DNA from 4 places in the Pseudomonas sp. ADAK18 genome. Region 1 is predicted to be linked to each of the others. Evidence: predicted binding sites of a transcription regulator. Region 1 holds the regulator's gene; each other region holds the start of a gene.

Region 1 (3,162 bases):
TTGGTGAGCATGGACAGCTACCGCATCGGCGCCCAGGAACAGCTCAAGACATTGGGCCGGATCCTCAACGTGCCGGTAACCCATGTCGACCCGGGCCAGTCCCTGGCCAACGCCCTCGATCCGCTGCTGCGCAAGCGCGTGGTGCTGATCGACACCGCCGGCCTGCAAGCCAGCGATCCGGCTCTGCGCATGCAGCTGGAAAGCCTGGCCGGGCGCGGGATCAAGTCCAGGAATTACCTGGTGCTGGCCACGACCAGCCAGAAGCAGGTACTCACCGCCGCCTATCACAGCTACAAACGATGTGGGCTGGCGGGCTGCATTCTGACTAAACTGGACGAAACGGCCAGCTTGGGTGAAGTATTGAGCCTGGCTATCAGTCATGAGTTACCGGTTGCTTACCTGACCGACGGGCCGCGGATCCCGGATGATTTGCATCTGCCGCGCCGTCATCAGTTGGTCAGCCGGGCAGTGAGTGTGCAAATGCAGGAAGAGCCGAGCGAGGAAGCGATGGCTGACATGTTTGCTGATCTGTACCACAGTCCGGCCAAACGGGTCGGCTGAGGTGAATCTGAACACGCAACATAAAACGACAGTGCAATGTATCTACATTGATGGCCTGCAAGCTCCTACCGCAGCCAACCTATGTAGCCTGCGTCTAAGCAAGACAAGGTAAAGAACGAACATGGGCAGCATGCATCCCGTACAGGTGATCGCGGTGACCGGCGGCAAAGGTGGCGTCGGGAAAACTAACGTGTCAGTGAATTTGTCCCTGGCCCTGGCAGAGCTTGGCCGTCGCGTCATGCTGTTGGATGCCGACCTGGGCCTGGCGAACGTTGATGTTCTGCTGGGACTGACACCCAAACATACCCTGGCCGATGTCATCGAAGGCCGCTGTGAGCTGCGCGACGTATTGTTGCAGGGCCCTGGTGGTATCCGCATCGTGCCGGCTGCCTCAGGCACCCAGAGCATGGTGCATCTGAGCCCGGCGCAGCATGCCGGCCTGATCCAGGCCTTCAGTGACATTGGCGACAACCTCGACGTGCTGGTGATCGACACCGCCGCCGGGATCGGTGAGTCCGTGGTCAGCTTCGTGCGCGCCGCGCAAGAAGTACTGCTGGTGGTGTGCGACGAACCCACCTCGATCACCGACGCTTACGCCCTGATCAAACTGCTTAACCGTGACTACGGCATGAACCGCTTCAGGGTGCTGGCCAACATGGCCCAAAGCCCGCAAGAAGGGCGAAACCTGTTCGCCAAGTTGACCAAGGTCACGGATCGCTTCCTCGATGTCGCCTTACAATACGTCGGCGCAGTTCCCTATGACGAGTGTGTGCGCAAGGCTGTGCAAAAGCAGCGTGCAGTCTATGAAGCGTTCCCTCGTTCGAAGTGCGCACTGGCGTTCAAGGCTATTGCCCAGAAGGTCGATACGTGGCCACTGCCCGCCAATCCCCGGGGGCATCTGGAGTTTTTCGTCGAGCGATTGGTGCATCAGACGAGCGCAGGACCGGTGCTATGACATCCAGCGGCTACAACCTTTACAAGAAGTCGGCACGTGACAGCCAAGGCGAATTGATCGAGCGCTATGCGCCACTGGTCAAGCGCATTGCCTATCACTTGCTGGCCCGATTGCCCGCCAGTGTCCAGGTCGAAGACCTGATCCAGGCCGGGATGATCGGCTTGCTTGAAGTGTCGACCAAATACGACGCGAGCAAGGGTGCGAGTTTCGAGACGTATGCGGGTATCCGCATCCGTGGTGCGATGCTCGACGAGGTCCGTAAAGGTGATTGGGCGCCGCGTTCGGTCCACCGCAATACCCGGATGGTGAGTGACGCCATTCGCTCAATTGAAGCAAAAACCGGTCGCGACGCTAAAGATCACGAAGTTGCGGCCGAACTCCAATTGAGTCTCGACGATTACTACGGGATTTTGAACGATACCTTGGGCAGTCGCCTGTTCAGTTTCGACGACCTTTTGCAGGACGGCGAACATGAGGGGCTGCACGAGGACGGCGCGAGTGCTCATCTCGAACCGTCACGCGATCTGGAAGATGAACGCTTCCAGAGCGCACTGGCGGACGCGATTGCCAATTTGCCGGAGCGTGAGCGACTGGTGTTGGCGCTGTACTACGACGAAGAGCTGAACCTCAAGGAAATCGGTGAAGTCCTGGGGGTCAGCGAATCGCGGGTCAGCCAGTTACACAGCCAGTGCGCGGCCCGCTTGCGGGGGCGTTTGGGAGAGTGGCGAGCGCGCTGACAGGCAGTGTGGGGACACTGCGAATGATACCGTCCGGGCCAAAAGCCCTGGCGGTTTCAACCCGTGGTGCGCCTCAGTAGTCCTTATTTGTAACGCCTGAATGATTGAAATGGCGCGCCCAGGTGCTGGACGCGTTTAAGACTGCTTGGAGGTCGAATTGGACAAGAACATGAAAATCCTCATCGTTGATGACTTCTCAACGATGCGGCGGATCATAAAAAACCTGTTGCGTGACCTTGGGTTCACTAACACGGTCGAGGCGGATGACGGCACCACGGCGATTCCGATCCTCAACAGCGGGAGCATCGACTTTCTGGTAACCGACTGGAACATGCCGGGCATGACCGGTATCGACTTGCTGCGCCACGTGCGCGCCGATGAAAAACTGCGCAGCCTTCCTGTGCTGATGGTGACCGCCGAAGCCAAGCGTGAACAGATCATTGAAGCCGCCCAGGCTGGGGTCAACGGTTACGTGGTCAAGCCATTCACTGCATTGGCCTTGAAAGAGAAGATCGAAAAAATCTTCGAACGCATCGGTCATTGATGTCGCCACGGGGGAGCTATGGAGCATAACGAATCATCACAGGCCGACTTCGAGTCGACCCTGAAAAAGCACGCTCACCAGTTGGTTGAAAGCCTTGAAAAAGGCCAGTTCGGCGACGCGGTGCAGTTGATCCATGAGCTCAATCAGACCCGTGATCGTGGCCTGTACCGGGAAGTCGGCAAGCTGACACGCGAGTTGCACAGCGCCATCGTCAACTTCCAGATTGACCCGCACATGCCGCAGGCCGAGGAAGTCTCGCAGATCACCGATGCCACCGAACGCCTGTCTTATGTGGTCAGGCTGACTGAGGCGGCGGCCAATCGCACCATGGACCTGGTGGAAAACGCCACGCCGCTGGTCAATGG
Region 2 (3,162 bases), 570 kb from region 1:
TATGGCCGATAAAGGCTGCGGACGCTTCCACCAGCGTATTGACTTCGCCGGTGGCCTTGAGCACCTCGGCAAAGCCTGAGGAGGCGATCATGATGAAACCGATCATCGCCATCATCTTCATGCCTTCTGTGAACAGGTCATCGGTTTCGCGCCAGCGCACGATGCCCGACACCGAGAAAATCAGGAACCCGGCCAGGGCGCCAATAATCATCGAGTCCAGCCACAACTGAATAATGAACGCAGAGGCAATCGCCAGGCCGGCCACCAGCAGGGTCAACGGGTTGTATTGCACGGCGACCTGCTCGACCCGCTCGATTTTCTCCAAGTCGTACACGCGTTTCTTGCGGTAGCTGATAAACACCGCCACCAGCAAGCCGACCACCATGCCCAGCGCCGGGAGACCCATGGCGTGGGTGACGTTGACGTGACTGATGTCCACGCCGCTCTTGGCGACGTTGGCCAGCAGGATCTGGTTAAGGAAAATGTTGCCGAAGCCCACCGGCAGGAACATGTAGGGCGTGATCAAGCCGAAGGTCATGACACAGGCGATCAGGCGGCGGTCCAGTTGCAACTTGGTCAGCACATATAACAGCGGCGGCACCAGCAGCGGGATAAAGGCGATGTGAATCGGCAGGATGTTCTGCGACGCGATGGCCACCACCCACAGCAGGCCGATCAACAGCCATTTGACGTGACTGCCACCGCTGGCCTCTTGGCGATCCACCAGCAGCAACGCCTTGTCCGCCAAGGCGTGGGCCAGGCCGGACTTGGCAATCGCCACCGCGAAAGCACCGAGCAGCGCGTAGGACAACGCCACCGTAGCGCCGCCGCCCAAACCGCTGTTGAACGCCTTCAGCGTGGCATCGATTCCCAAGCCACCGGTCAGGCCACCCACGAGGGCGCCGATAATGATCGCGATGACCACATGCACGCGAGACAGGCTGAGCACCAGCATGGTGCCGACCGCGGCGATTACTGCATTAACCATGGTTACCTCAAGACAGAAAGCTAAAAAAACAGCAAAACACGGGCATACCGGCGCTCGGGCAAGCGTCGAGAACGACTGCCGGAATGCAGGCTTAAAGAGAGTTTTATTAGAGGGCGCGCACTTTGCAGCAGGTGGGACGTCATGTCAAAGACGAAGGCCCGAGGGGAAACTTTAAATTGAACGCATGAATAAAGAAAAAACCTGGCTCGCCGATACAGGCAGATCGTCTCTGTCGTCTCGCAAGGTTAAGGATATCTCCATGTCGCTCAGACAGCTGTCCATACAATGGAAAATTACCCTCCTGGCTGGCCTGTGCCTGGCGGGAATCGTGACCTTGCTGGTGGGTCTTTCGTTGTATCGCATGGAGCAGAGTTCCCAGCGGGTCAAGGCGTCCAGCATGGAGATGCTCGACGAGGCCGCCCAGGCACGCATCGAGGCCCAGGGTGAAGTCCAGGCGCTGGGCATTCGCCAGCAGTTCATGGACGCCTACCAGTACGGCCACGGCTTTTCCCGGCAGGTGTTGTTTTTGCGTGAGCAGGCCGAGAAGCGCTTCCTGGATGCCTTCGACCTGCGGGAAGACCTGACTCGCCAAGTCAAGGCGGCGCTGCAAGCCAACCCGGACTTGCTGGGCCTGTCCCTGGTGTTCGAAGCCAATGCACTGGACGGTAAGGACGAGTTGTTCAACGGTCAGAAAGAGCTGGGCAGCAATGAAAAAGGCCGCTTTGCCCTGTATTGGTCGCAGCCGACACCCGGCAAGTTGACGTCAATGCCGCTGCCGGAAAGCGACATGTCCGACACCAGTCTCGGCCCCAGCGGTGAGAAGGCCAACGCCTGGTTCACCTGCCCGCGCGCCACCCTCAAGCCGTGTGTGATCGAGCCCTACTTCTATGTGATCGACGGGCAGAACGTGCTGATGACCAGCATCGTTTTCCCGCTGATGGTGGATGGTAAAGTCATTGCCTCGCTGTCGGTGGACATCAACCTCAATAGCCTGCAAGCCATCAGCCAGCAGGCCAGCCAGAAGCTCTACGATGGCCAGACCAGCGTCAGCATTATCAGCCCGGTGGGCCTGCTCGCCGGTTACAGCCCGGACGCCAGTCAACTCAGCCAACGCCTGGACAAAGTTGACACGGCCAGTGGCGCGCAGCTGATCAGCGCCCTTGCCAACAGCGCCGAGACCCGCAGCCTGCGTAGCGATCATCAACTCAAAGTGCTGGCGCCGTTCCAACCGATTCCCGGCGGCAAGTCGTGGGGCGTGTTGCTGGATGTGCCGGAAAAAGTCCTGGTCGCCCCAGCCGAAGCCCTCAAGGCCGAACTGGATGCCGACAACGCCAAAGGCACGTTACTGGAACTGAGCCTGGGTTTGTTGGCGGCGATCGTCGGGCTGTTGCTGGTGTGGCTGATGGCCCGCAGCGTGACCCGGCCGATCCTCGGCGTGGCACGCATGCTGGAAGATATCGCCAGCGGTGAAGGCGATTTGACCCGGCGCCTGGCCTACGACAAGCGCGATGAACTCGGTGAGTTGGCCGGCTGGTTCAACCGTTTCCTCGACAAGCTGCAACCGATCATTGCCCAGGTCAAACGTTCGGTACAGGACGCCCGTGGCACCGCCGACCAGTCCGCCGCCATCGCCACCGAAACCAGCGCAGGCATGGAGCAGCAGTACCGTCAGGTAGACCAGGTGGCCACGGCTTCCCACGAGATGAGCGCCACCGCCCAGGACGTCGCCCGCAGCGCGGCCCAGGCGGCCCAGGCCGCGCGCGATGCGGATCAAGCCACCCGCGAAGGCCTGACCGTGATCGATCGCACCACCACCAGCATCGGCCACCTGGCCGCCGACATGAGCACGGCCATGGCCCAAGTTGAAGGCCTGGCGGCCAACAGCGAGAAGATCGGTTCAGTGCTGGAAGTGATCCGCGCCATTGCCGAACAGACCAACCTGCTGGCCCTCAACGCCGCTATCGAAGCGGCCCGTGCTGGCGAGGCCGGTCGTGGTTTTGCGGTAGTCGCCGATGAAGTGCGCAACCTGGCACGGCGCACCCAGGAATCGGTGGAGGAAACCCGCGCGGTCATCGAGCAACTGCAAAGCGGCACTCAGGACGTAGTGGGCTCCATGAGCAACAGCCACCGCCAGGCCCAGGGCAGCGTCGAGCAAGTGGGCCATGCCGTGACCG
Region 3 (3,162 bases), 1.7 Mb from region 1:
GCGTTGGAGGAAGCCATCACGCGTTGGGACAAGTCATGCACCTGGCGCGTGGCCGAGGACACTTCGGAAATCGAGGCGTGAATACGCTCGACGAACTGGTTGAAAGAACTGCCCAGCTCACCAAACTCATCCTTGCTTTCAACTGCCAGGCGGCGGGTCAAATCGCCTTCGCCCTGGGCAATATCCTGCATGGCGCGGCCCATGGTGGTCAGCGGACGCATCAGCACCTGGATCAGCAGGCTCAAGAGCACGGCAATCGCCGCCACGGCGATGAACATGGCAATCAAGGCGGAAGTGCGGAATTTACCCAGCGGAGCGTAGGCTTTGTCTTTGTCGATCGACAGGCCGATGTACCAGTCCGCATTGGGCAGGCCGCTGATCGGGGTAAAGGACAGAATCCGATCCTTGCCATTGAGCACCACGTCCTGATTGACCTTCTCGATACGGACGTTGGTGCCGGGATAGATATCCTTGAGGTTTTTCATCACCTGGTCCTGATCGGGGCTGACGATGACCTGACCGTCACCGCTGACCAGGAACGCATGGCCGATACCGCCAAAATCCACCGAGTTGATGATTTTCACCAAGGTTTGCAGGCTCAAGTCACCACCCACCACACCCAGCAGTTCGCCATTCTTTTTGACCGGCATGGCGATAGTCACAATCAAACCACCCACCGCTGCCATGTAGGGCGGAGTCAGCATGGTCTTGTCCGCCGCTACAGCTTGTTTGTACCAGGGACGCTGACGTGGGTCGTAGTCATCGGGCATTTTTGCGTCAGGGCGTTGAGTGAACACACCGTTGGTTGAACCGACGTAAGTGAACTGGAAGTTCGAGGTGAACGCTGATTGATCGACCAGCCCCGGCAGGTCAGCGCTGCTGCCTTGATGGGCAACGTTCTGCGCAAGGCTTTCCAGTACCAGCACCCGGCCACTGAGCCAGTTCTGCACACTACTGGCGGTCAGGTCGCCCGACTGCTGGATGGATGACTCCAGGTTTTGCTTGATGGTGCTGCGCTGCAGGTAGTCGTTGTACAACGTGAATAACGCGAAGGCCAGAACCACGACGCCTGACGCGGCCAACAGAATTTTATGACTGAACTTGAGATTCATTTCATCGACTTCTTTTGCCAAAAGGGGGGTGAGCGTGCCGGATGCAACATTCCATGTGACGGGATAGGCGGACTCTTCGACCGCTCTATTTCGGTGCACGCATGGCTCGTTAGGCTTTCGGCCAAGACCGGATAAATCTTAGAAATTTGTGAGAATCATCTTCTTTTTACGTAGGAAACAGACAGGTGGTAACAGCACAAAGGGCTGATGAGGCAAGTGCTGCAAAATCTTCCGGCCTTCAAGACGAATGCTGTCTCCTAAGTACGCATTGCAGACGCTTTACAGCAACCATCACGGCTGGCTAAACATTTGGCTGCGCAGTCGCCTGGGCAATGTGGCGGACTTGGCCCAGTACACCTTTGTCCGGCTGTTGCAGAAAACCGAGCGCTTTGAGCTCAAGGCACCTCGGGCATGCTATCGGCCCGGCTACCTGGGATGCGCGGCGGGTGTTGCAGAATTGCGCCTGTCGGGGCGGTCACCTGCAGGACACGGAGAAGCTGCTGGCGATCCTCCCGCAGACATTGCCCGTACGCCTGCGCTATCGCACCCGCTGGTGGGTGAGCCTGGAGCGCCAGGCCCAGATCATTTCGGGAGGAAATGGTCGACCACATGAAAGATCAAGGGAGGGCATGCTTACCGGTTGAACTTCGACCTGCATCGCGCGAGTGGCTTGTGGCTTGTGGCTTGTGGCTTTGCCTATCGTTTGTGCTGCCCTGAAACGACAAAACCCCTGTCTGCGTTAGCAGACAGGGGTTTCGGAATTCAATCTTGACGATGACCTACTCTCACATGGGGAAACCCCACACTACCATCGGCGATGCATCGTTTCACTGCTGAGTTCGGGATGGGATCAGGTGGTTCCAATGCTCTATGGTCGTCAAGAAATTCTGTGTACCAGTCCGTTGCGCTTGCAACGTACTGGTGAAAATCATGGACTTCTACATAAACAAAACCCCATCTGCTTTCGCAAATGGGGTTTCGGAATTTAATCTTGACGATGACCTACTCTCACATGGGGAAACCCCACACTACCATCGGCGATGCATCGTTTCACTACTGAGTTCGGGATGGGATCAGGTGGTTCCAATGCTCTATGGTCGTCAAGAAATTCGGGTACTGAGTCGCGGCCTGATGGCCTCGCTTCAGCAAATTGGGTATGTAATAGATTTGTGTGTTACGCAAACTTTCGGTTTGTATCGTCTTCACACACCGCAATCTGGCCTTTCGACGCAAATTGCTTGGGTGTTATATGGTCAAGCCTCACGGGCAATTAGTATTGGTTAGCTCAACGCCTCACAGCGCTTACACACCCAACCTATCAACGTCGTAGTCTTCGACGGCCCTTCAGGGGACTCAAGGTCCCAGTGAGATCTCATCTTGAGGCTAGTTTCCCGCTTAGATGCTTTCAGCGGTTATCTATTCCGAACATAGCTACCCGGCAATGCCACTGGCGTGACAACCGGAACACCAGAGGTTCGTCCACTCCGGTCCTCTCGTACTAGGAGCAGCCCCTCTCAAATCTCAAACGTCCACGGCAGATAGGGACCGAACTGTCTCACGACGTTCTAAACCCAGCTCGCGTACCACTTTAAATGGCGAACAGCCATACCCTTGGGACCGGCTTCAGCCCCAGGATGTGATGAGCCGACATCGAGGTGCCAAACACCGCCGTCGATATGAACTCTTGGGCGGTATCAGCCTGTTATCCCCGGAGTACCTTTTATCCGTTGAGCGATGGCCCTTCCATACAGAACCACCGGATCACTAAGACCTACTTTCGTACCTGCTCGACGTGTCTGTCTCGCAGTCAAGCGCGCTTTTGCCTTTATACTCTACGACCGATTTCCGACCGGTCTGAGCGCACCTTCGTACTCCTCCGTTACTCTTTAGGAGGAGACCGCCCCAGTCAAACTACCCACCATACACTGTCCTCGATCCGGATAACGGACCTGAGTTAGAACCTCAAAGTTGCCAGGGTGGTATTTCAAGGTTGGCTCCACGCGAACTGGCGTCCACGCTTCAAAGCCTCCCACCTATCCTACACAAGCAA
Region 4 (3,162 bases), 2.0 Mb from region 1:
GTTCCTTGGCGGTAATCGCCAGGTTCGACACCACTTCCCGCTGCTCGCTGTTGGCCAGGGCAATACTCTGCAGGTTGCTGCTGAGCAAGGTGGCTGTGCTGCTTTGCTCCTGGGTCGCCGTGGTAATCGCCGCAAACTGCTGGCCCGCCGAGCGGCTTTGCTCGTCGATTCGCGCCAGCGCCGACGCCACGTCGGCGTTGCGTGACAGGCCTTCCTGCATCAGCAGGTTGCCCTGCTCCATGGTGCTGATGGCGTTGCCGGTCTCCTGCTGAATGCTATGGATCATCCCGGAAATTTCGTCGGTAGCCTGACGGGTCCGCGATGCCAAATTGCGTACTTCATCCGCCACCACCGCAAAGCCACGGCCCTGCTCACCCGCGCGGGCAGCCTCGATAGCCGCGTTGAGCGCCAACAGGTTGGTCTGGTCGGCAATCGAGGTGATCACCCCGACTATCCCGCCAATTTCCTGGGAGCGCTGCCCCAACGTATTGATCACCACCGCCGTACTGTTCAGCGCCGTAGCGATGTGTTCAAGGGACGACGACGCCTCTTGCATCGAGGTACGCCCAATGCGGGTTTGCTGGGCATTGTCCTGGGCCAGGCGTTCGGTATTGCCCATGTTGTCGGCGATATTCAACGAGGTGGCGCTGAACTCCTCCACCGCGCCAGCCATGCTGGTGATCTCGCCGGATTGTTGCTCCATGCCTTCATAAGCTCCGCCGGACAGACCCGACAATGCCTGGGCGCGGCTGTTAACCTCTTCGGCCGCCTTGCGAATGTGCGAGACCATGGTCGACAGCGCTTCGCCCATCTGGTTGAAACTGCGGGCCAACTGGCCGATCTCGTCATGGCTGGACACGTTCAGGCGTGCACTCAAGTCCCCGGCACCCAGGGCTTCAGCCTGGCGCACCAGATCCCCCAACGGCTGCAACTTGCTGCGCAGCAACCAGACGGCGGCGCCCACCGCCAGCAACATCGCCAGCACGCTGCCGATCACCAAACGAATACCCACCGCCCAGGTGACGGCACGGATTTCGGCCTTCGGCATACTGGCGACGACCGACCACGGGCCGCCTTCAAAGGGCACCGAAACGCTGTAGAAGTCTTCGTTCTTGTCGCTCCAGAAACGACCTTTACCCGGCGTCTTGGCCAAGTCGAGCATGACCGCAACCGATTGAGCCAGCGCTTGCACACCCGCCGGAGGCACCAGCCAATGTTGCTGCTCATCCAACAACGCCAGGGAGCCGGTCTGGCCAATACGGAAGCGCTTGAGGTTATCGAACTGGGCATTCTGCGCATCGGTGTAATCGAAGCCGATAAACAACACGGCAATCACCTTGCCACCGGCATCACGCACCGGGCTGTACTGGGTCATGTAGGAGCGTTCGAACAAGACCGCCCGGCCCACATAGCTCTGCCCGGCGAGCAGGCGCTGATAGGCCGGATGCTGATGGTCCAGAACCGTACCAATGGCACGGCTGCCATCCTGTTTAGTCAGGGAAGTACTGACACGGATAAAATCCTCGCCACTGCGCACAAACACCGTCGCCACGCCGCCGGACATTTGCTTGAAGTTGTCGACTTCATCGAAATTGTTGTTGAGGACTTCGCTGCCCAAGTACAGGCCCGGTGTCTGTACACCGGCGACGGTCACCGACTGGTCAGGTCGCACGCTCAACCCGGCGCCGAAGCGTTTTTCAAACAGCCCGCTCAGACGCTGGGTACTCTCGCGCAAGGTGCTGTGGAAGGTATTGAGTTGGTCAGCCAGCAACCGCGCCTCGCTGGCCAGGTGTTCTTCCCGGGTGTCGAGGTTGGCGGAATCCAGCGAACGCAAGGCAAAAACGGTACTGCCGCTGATCACGACAGCCAGTATCACCGCTAAGGCAAGGCCCAATTGGGAGGCGATCCGGGCGCGAGGTTGAGACATGACAGCTCCTGGCCGAGGGACCGGATCATCCTGATCTCGTAGCGCGGCTCGGCGAAATTTCTAATAGGGGACACACTGAGCCGCCCCTGCAGGGTGGCTCCGATACACCTACTTCGGCGGCCACCCTAAATACTTGAGCGATCCGCAGGGGTATCGCTCAAACGCATTGTTTGCGGGCGCTACATCGATTCAGTCGAGACGCTCGACCTGAGGCAGCTCCATGGCCTGGACCTCGCCCTGAAGAAAGTCAGCAAGCCGGCGCAAGCGTTCACCGCCAGGTCGGGTTTTCGGCCATACCAGGTAATAATTTTCCCCGCTGGCAACCGCAGTGGGCCAAGGCAGACTCAGCCGACCCTGCGCCACATCTTCGGCCACCATCAGCAGATCGCCCATGGACACGCCGTAACCCCGAGCGGCAGCGATCATGCCCAACTCCAGCGTATCGAACACCTGCCCGCCCTTGAGCGATACCTGCGACGACAGCCCCATGCGCTCCAGCCAGTTGCGCCAGTCACGGCGGTCCGGCGTCGGGTGCAGCAGCTCGGCGGACGCCAACCGCGCGGCATCCCAGGGCCCGTCATTCAGCAGGTTTGGCGCGCCTACCGGAATCAGCAGCTCCGGGAACAGATAGCTGGCCTCCCAATCCGGTGGAAAATGGCCGTTGCTCAGCAGCACCGCACAGTCGAAGGGCTCCTGATTGAAGTCCACTTCATCGATGCTCATCCAGGCGCTGGTCAATTGCACTTCATTGCCCGGCTGCAAATGCCGGAACCGGCTGAGCCGCGCCAGCAACCAGCGCATGGTCAGGGTGGACGGCGCCTTCATGCGCAGGATGTCATCTTCGGCGTTCAAGGTATGGCAGGCGCGTTCCAGCGCGGCGAAGCCTTCGCGCACGCCGGGCAGCAGCAACCGCGCCGCCTCCGTAAGCTGCAAGGTGCGGCCGTTGCGCTGGAACAGACGGCATGCGAAATGCTCTTCGAGGGTGCGAATGTGCCGGCTGACCGCACTTTGGGTGATCGACAACTCCTCCGCCGCCCGGGTGAAGGAGTTATGCCTGGAAGCCGCTTCAAACGCCCGCAAGGCGTAAAGCGGAGGAAGACGACGAGACATGAGGAAAGCTCCGACGGCGCAATATCGAAACCCTACCAGAATCACTGACGCATGAGTTTTAATCATGCAAACGATCGCTTTTATCCCTTTGTGTAATGCACTGAGAGCGCCGAGAATCGACCCTT

The links. Region 1 encodes FliA, which starts transcription of late flagellar genes. Its sites were predicted from a motif close to CTAAAGTTTNNNNNNNNNNNGCCGNTAA; they were not measured.
Region 2: the regulator FliA is predicted to act here: its motif matches at 1,177-1,204, upstream of HKK55_RS06755 (methyl-accepting chemotaxis protein).
Region 3: the regulator FliA is predicted to act here: its motif matches at 1,227-1,254, upstream of HKK55_RS26155 (methyl-accepting chemotaxis protein).
Region 4: the regulator FliA is predicted to act here: its motif matches at 2,038-2,065, upstream of HKK55_RS24585 (methyl-accepting chemotaxis protein).

The regions. Positions count from the first base shown of each region.
Region 1 is NZ_CP052859.1:927,763-930,924, forward strand. Features, by position in the region: gene flhF (flagellar biosynthesis protein FlhF) at 1-561, shown strand, start outside; gene fleN (flagellar synthesis regulator FleN) at 683-1,516, shown strand; gene fliA (RNA polymerase sigma factor FliA) at 1,513-2,253, shown strand; gene HKK55_RS04290 (chemotaxis response regulator CheY) at 2,423-2,797, shown strand; gene HKK55_RS04295 (protein phosphatase CheZ) at 2,816-3,162, shown strand, end outside.
Region 2 is NZ_CP052859.1:1,502,040-1,505,201, reverse strand. Features, by position in the region: gene HKK55_RS06760 (Na+/H+ antiporter family protein) at 1-988, opposite strand, end outside; gene HKK55_RS06755 (methyl-accepting chemotaxis protein) at 1,248-3,162, shown strand, end outside.
Region 3 is NZ_CP052859.1:5,744,185-5,747,346, reverse strand. Features, by position in the region: gene HKK55_RS26155 (methyl-accepting chemotaxis protein) at 1-1,112, opposite strand, end outside; partial or broken gene HKK55_RS26150 (RNA polymerase subunit sigma) at 1,360-1,524, shown strand; partial or broken gene HKK55_RS26145 (peptide ABC transporter substrate-binding protein) at 1,528-1,690, shown strand; partial or broken gene HKK55_RS29370 (PepSY domain-containing protein) at 1,699-1,828, shown strand; rRNA gene rrf (5S ribosomal RNA) at 1,879-1,994, opposite strand; rRNA gene rrf (5S ribosomal RNA) at 2,102-2,217, opposite strand; rRNA gene HKK55_RS26125 (23S ribosomal RNA) at 2,362-3,162, opposite strand, start outside.
Region 4 is NZ_CP052859.1:5,404,839-5,408,000, forward strand. Features, by position in the region: gene HKK55_RS24585 (methyl-accepting chemotaxis protein) at 1-1,927, opposite strand, end outside; gene HKK55_RS24590 (LysR substrate-binding domain-containing protein) at 2,117-3,037, opposite strand.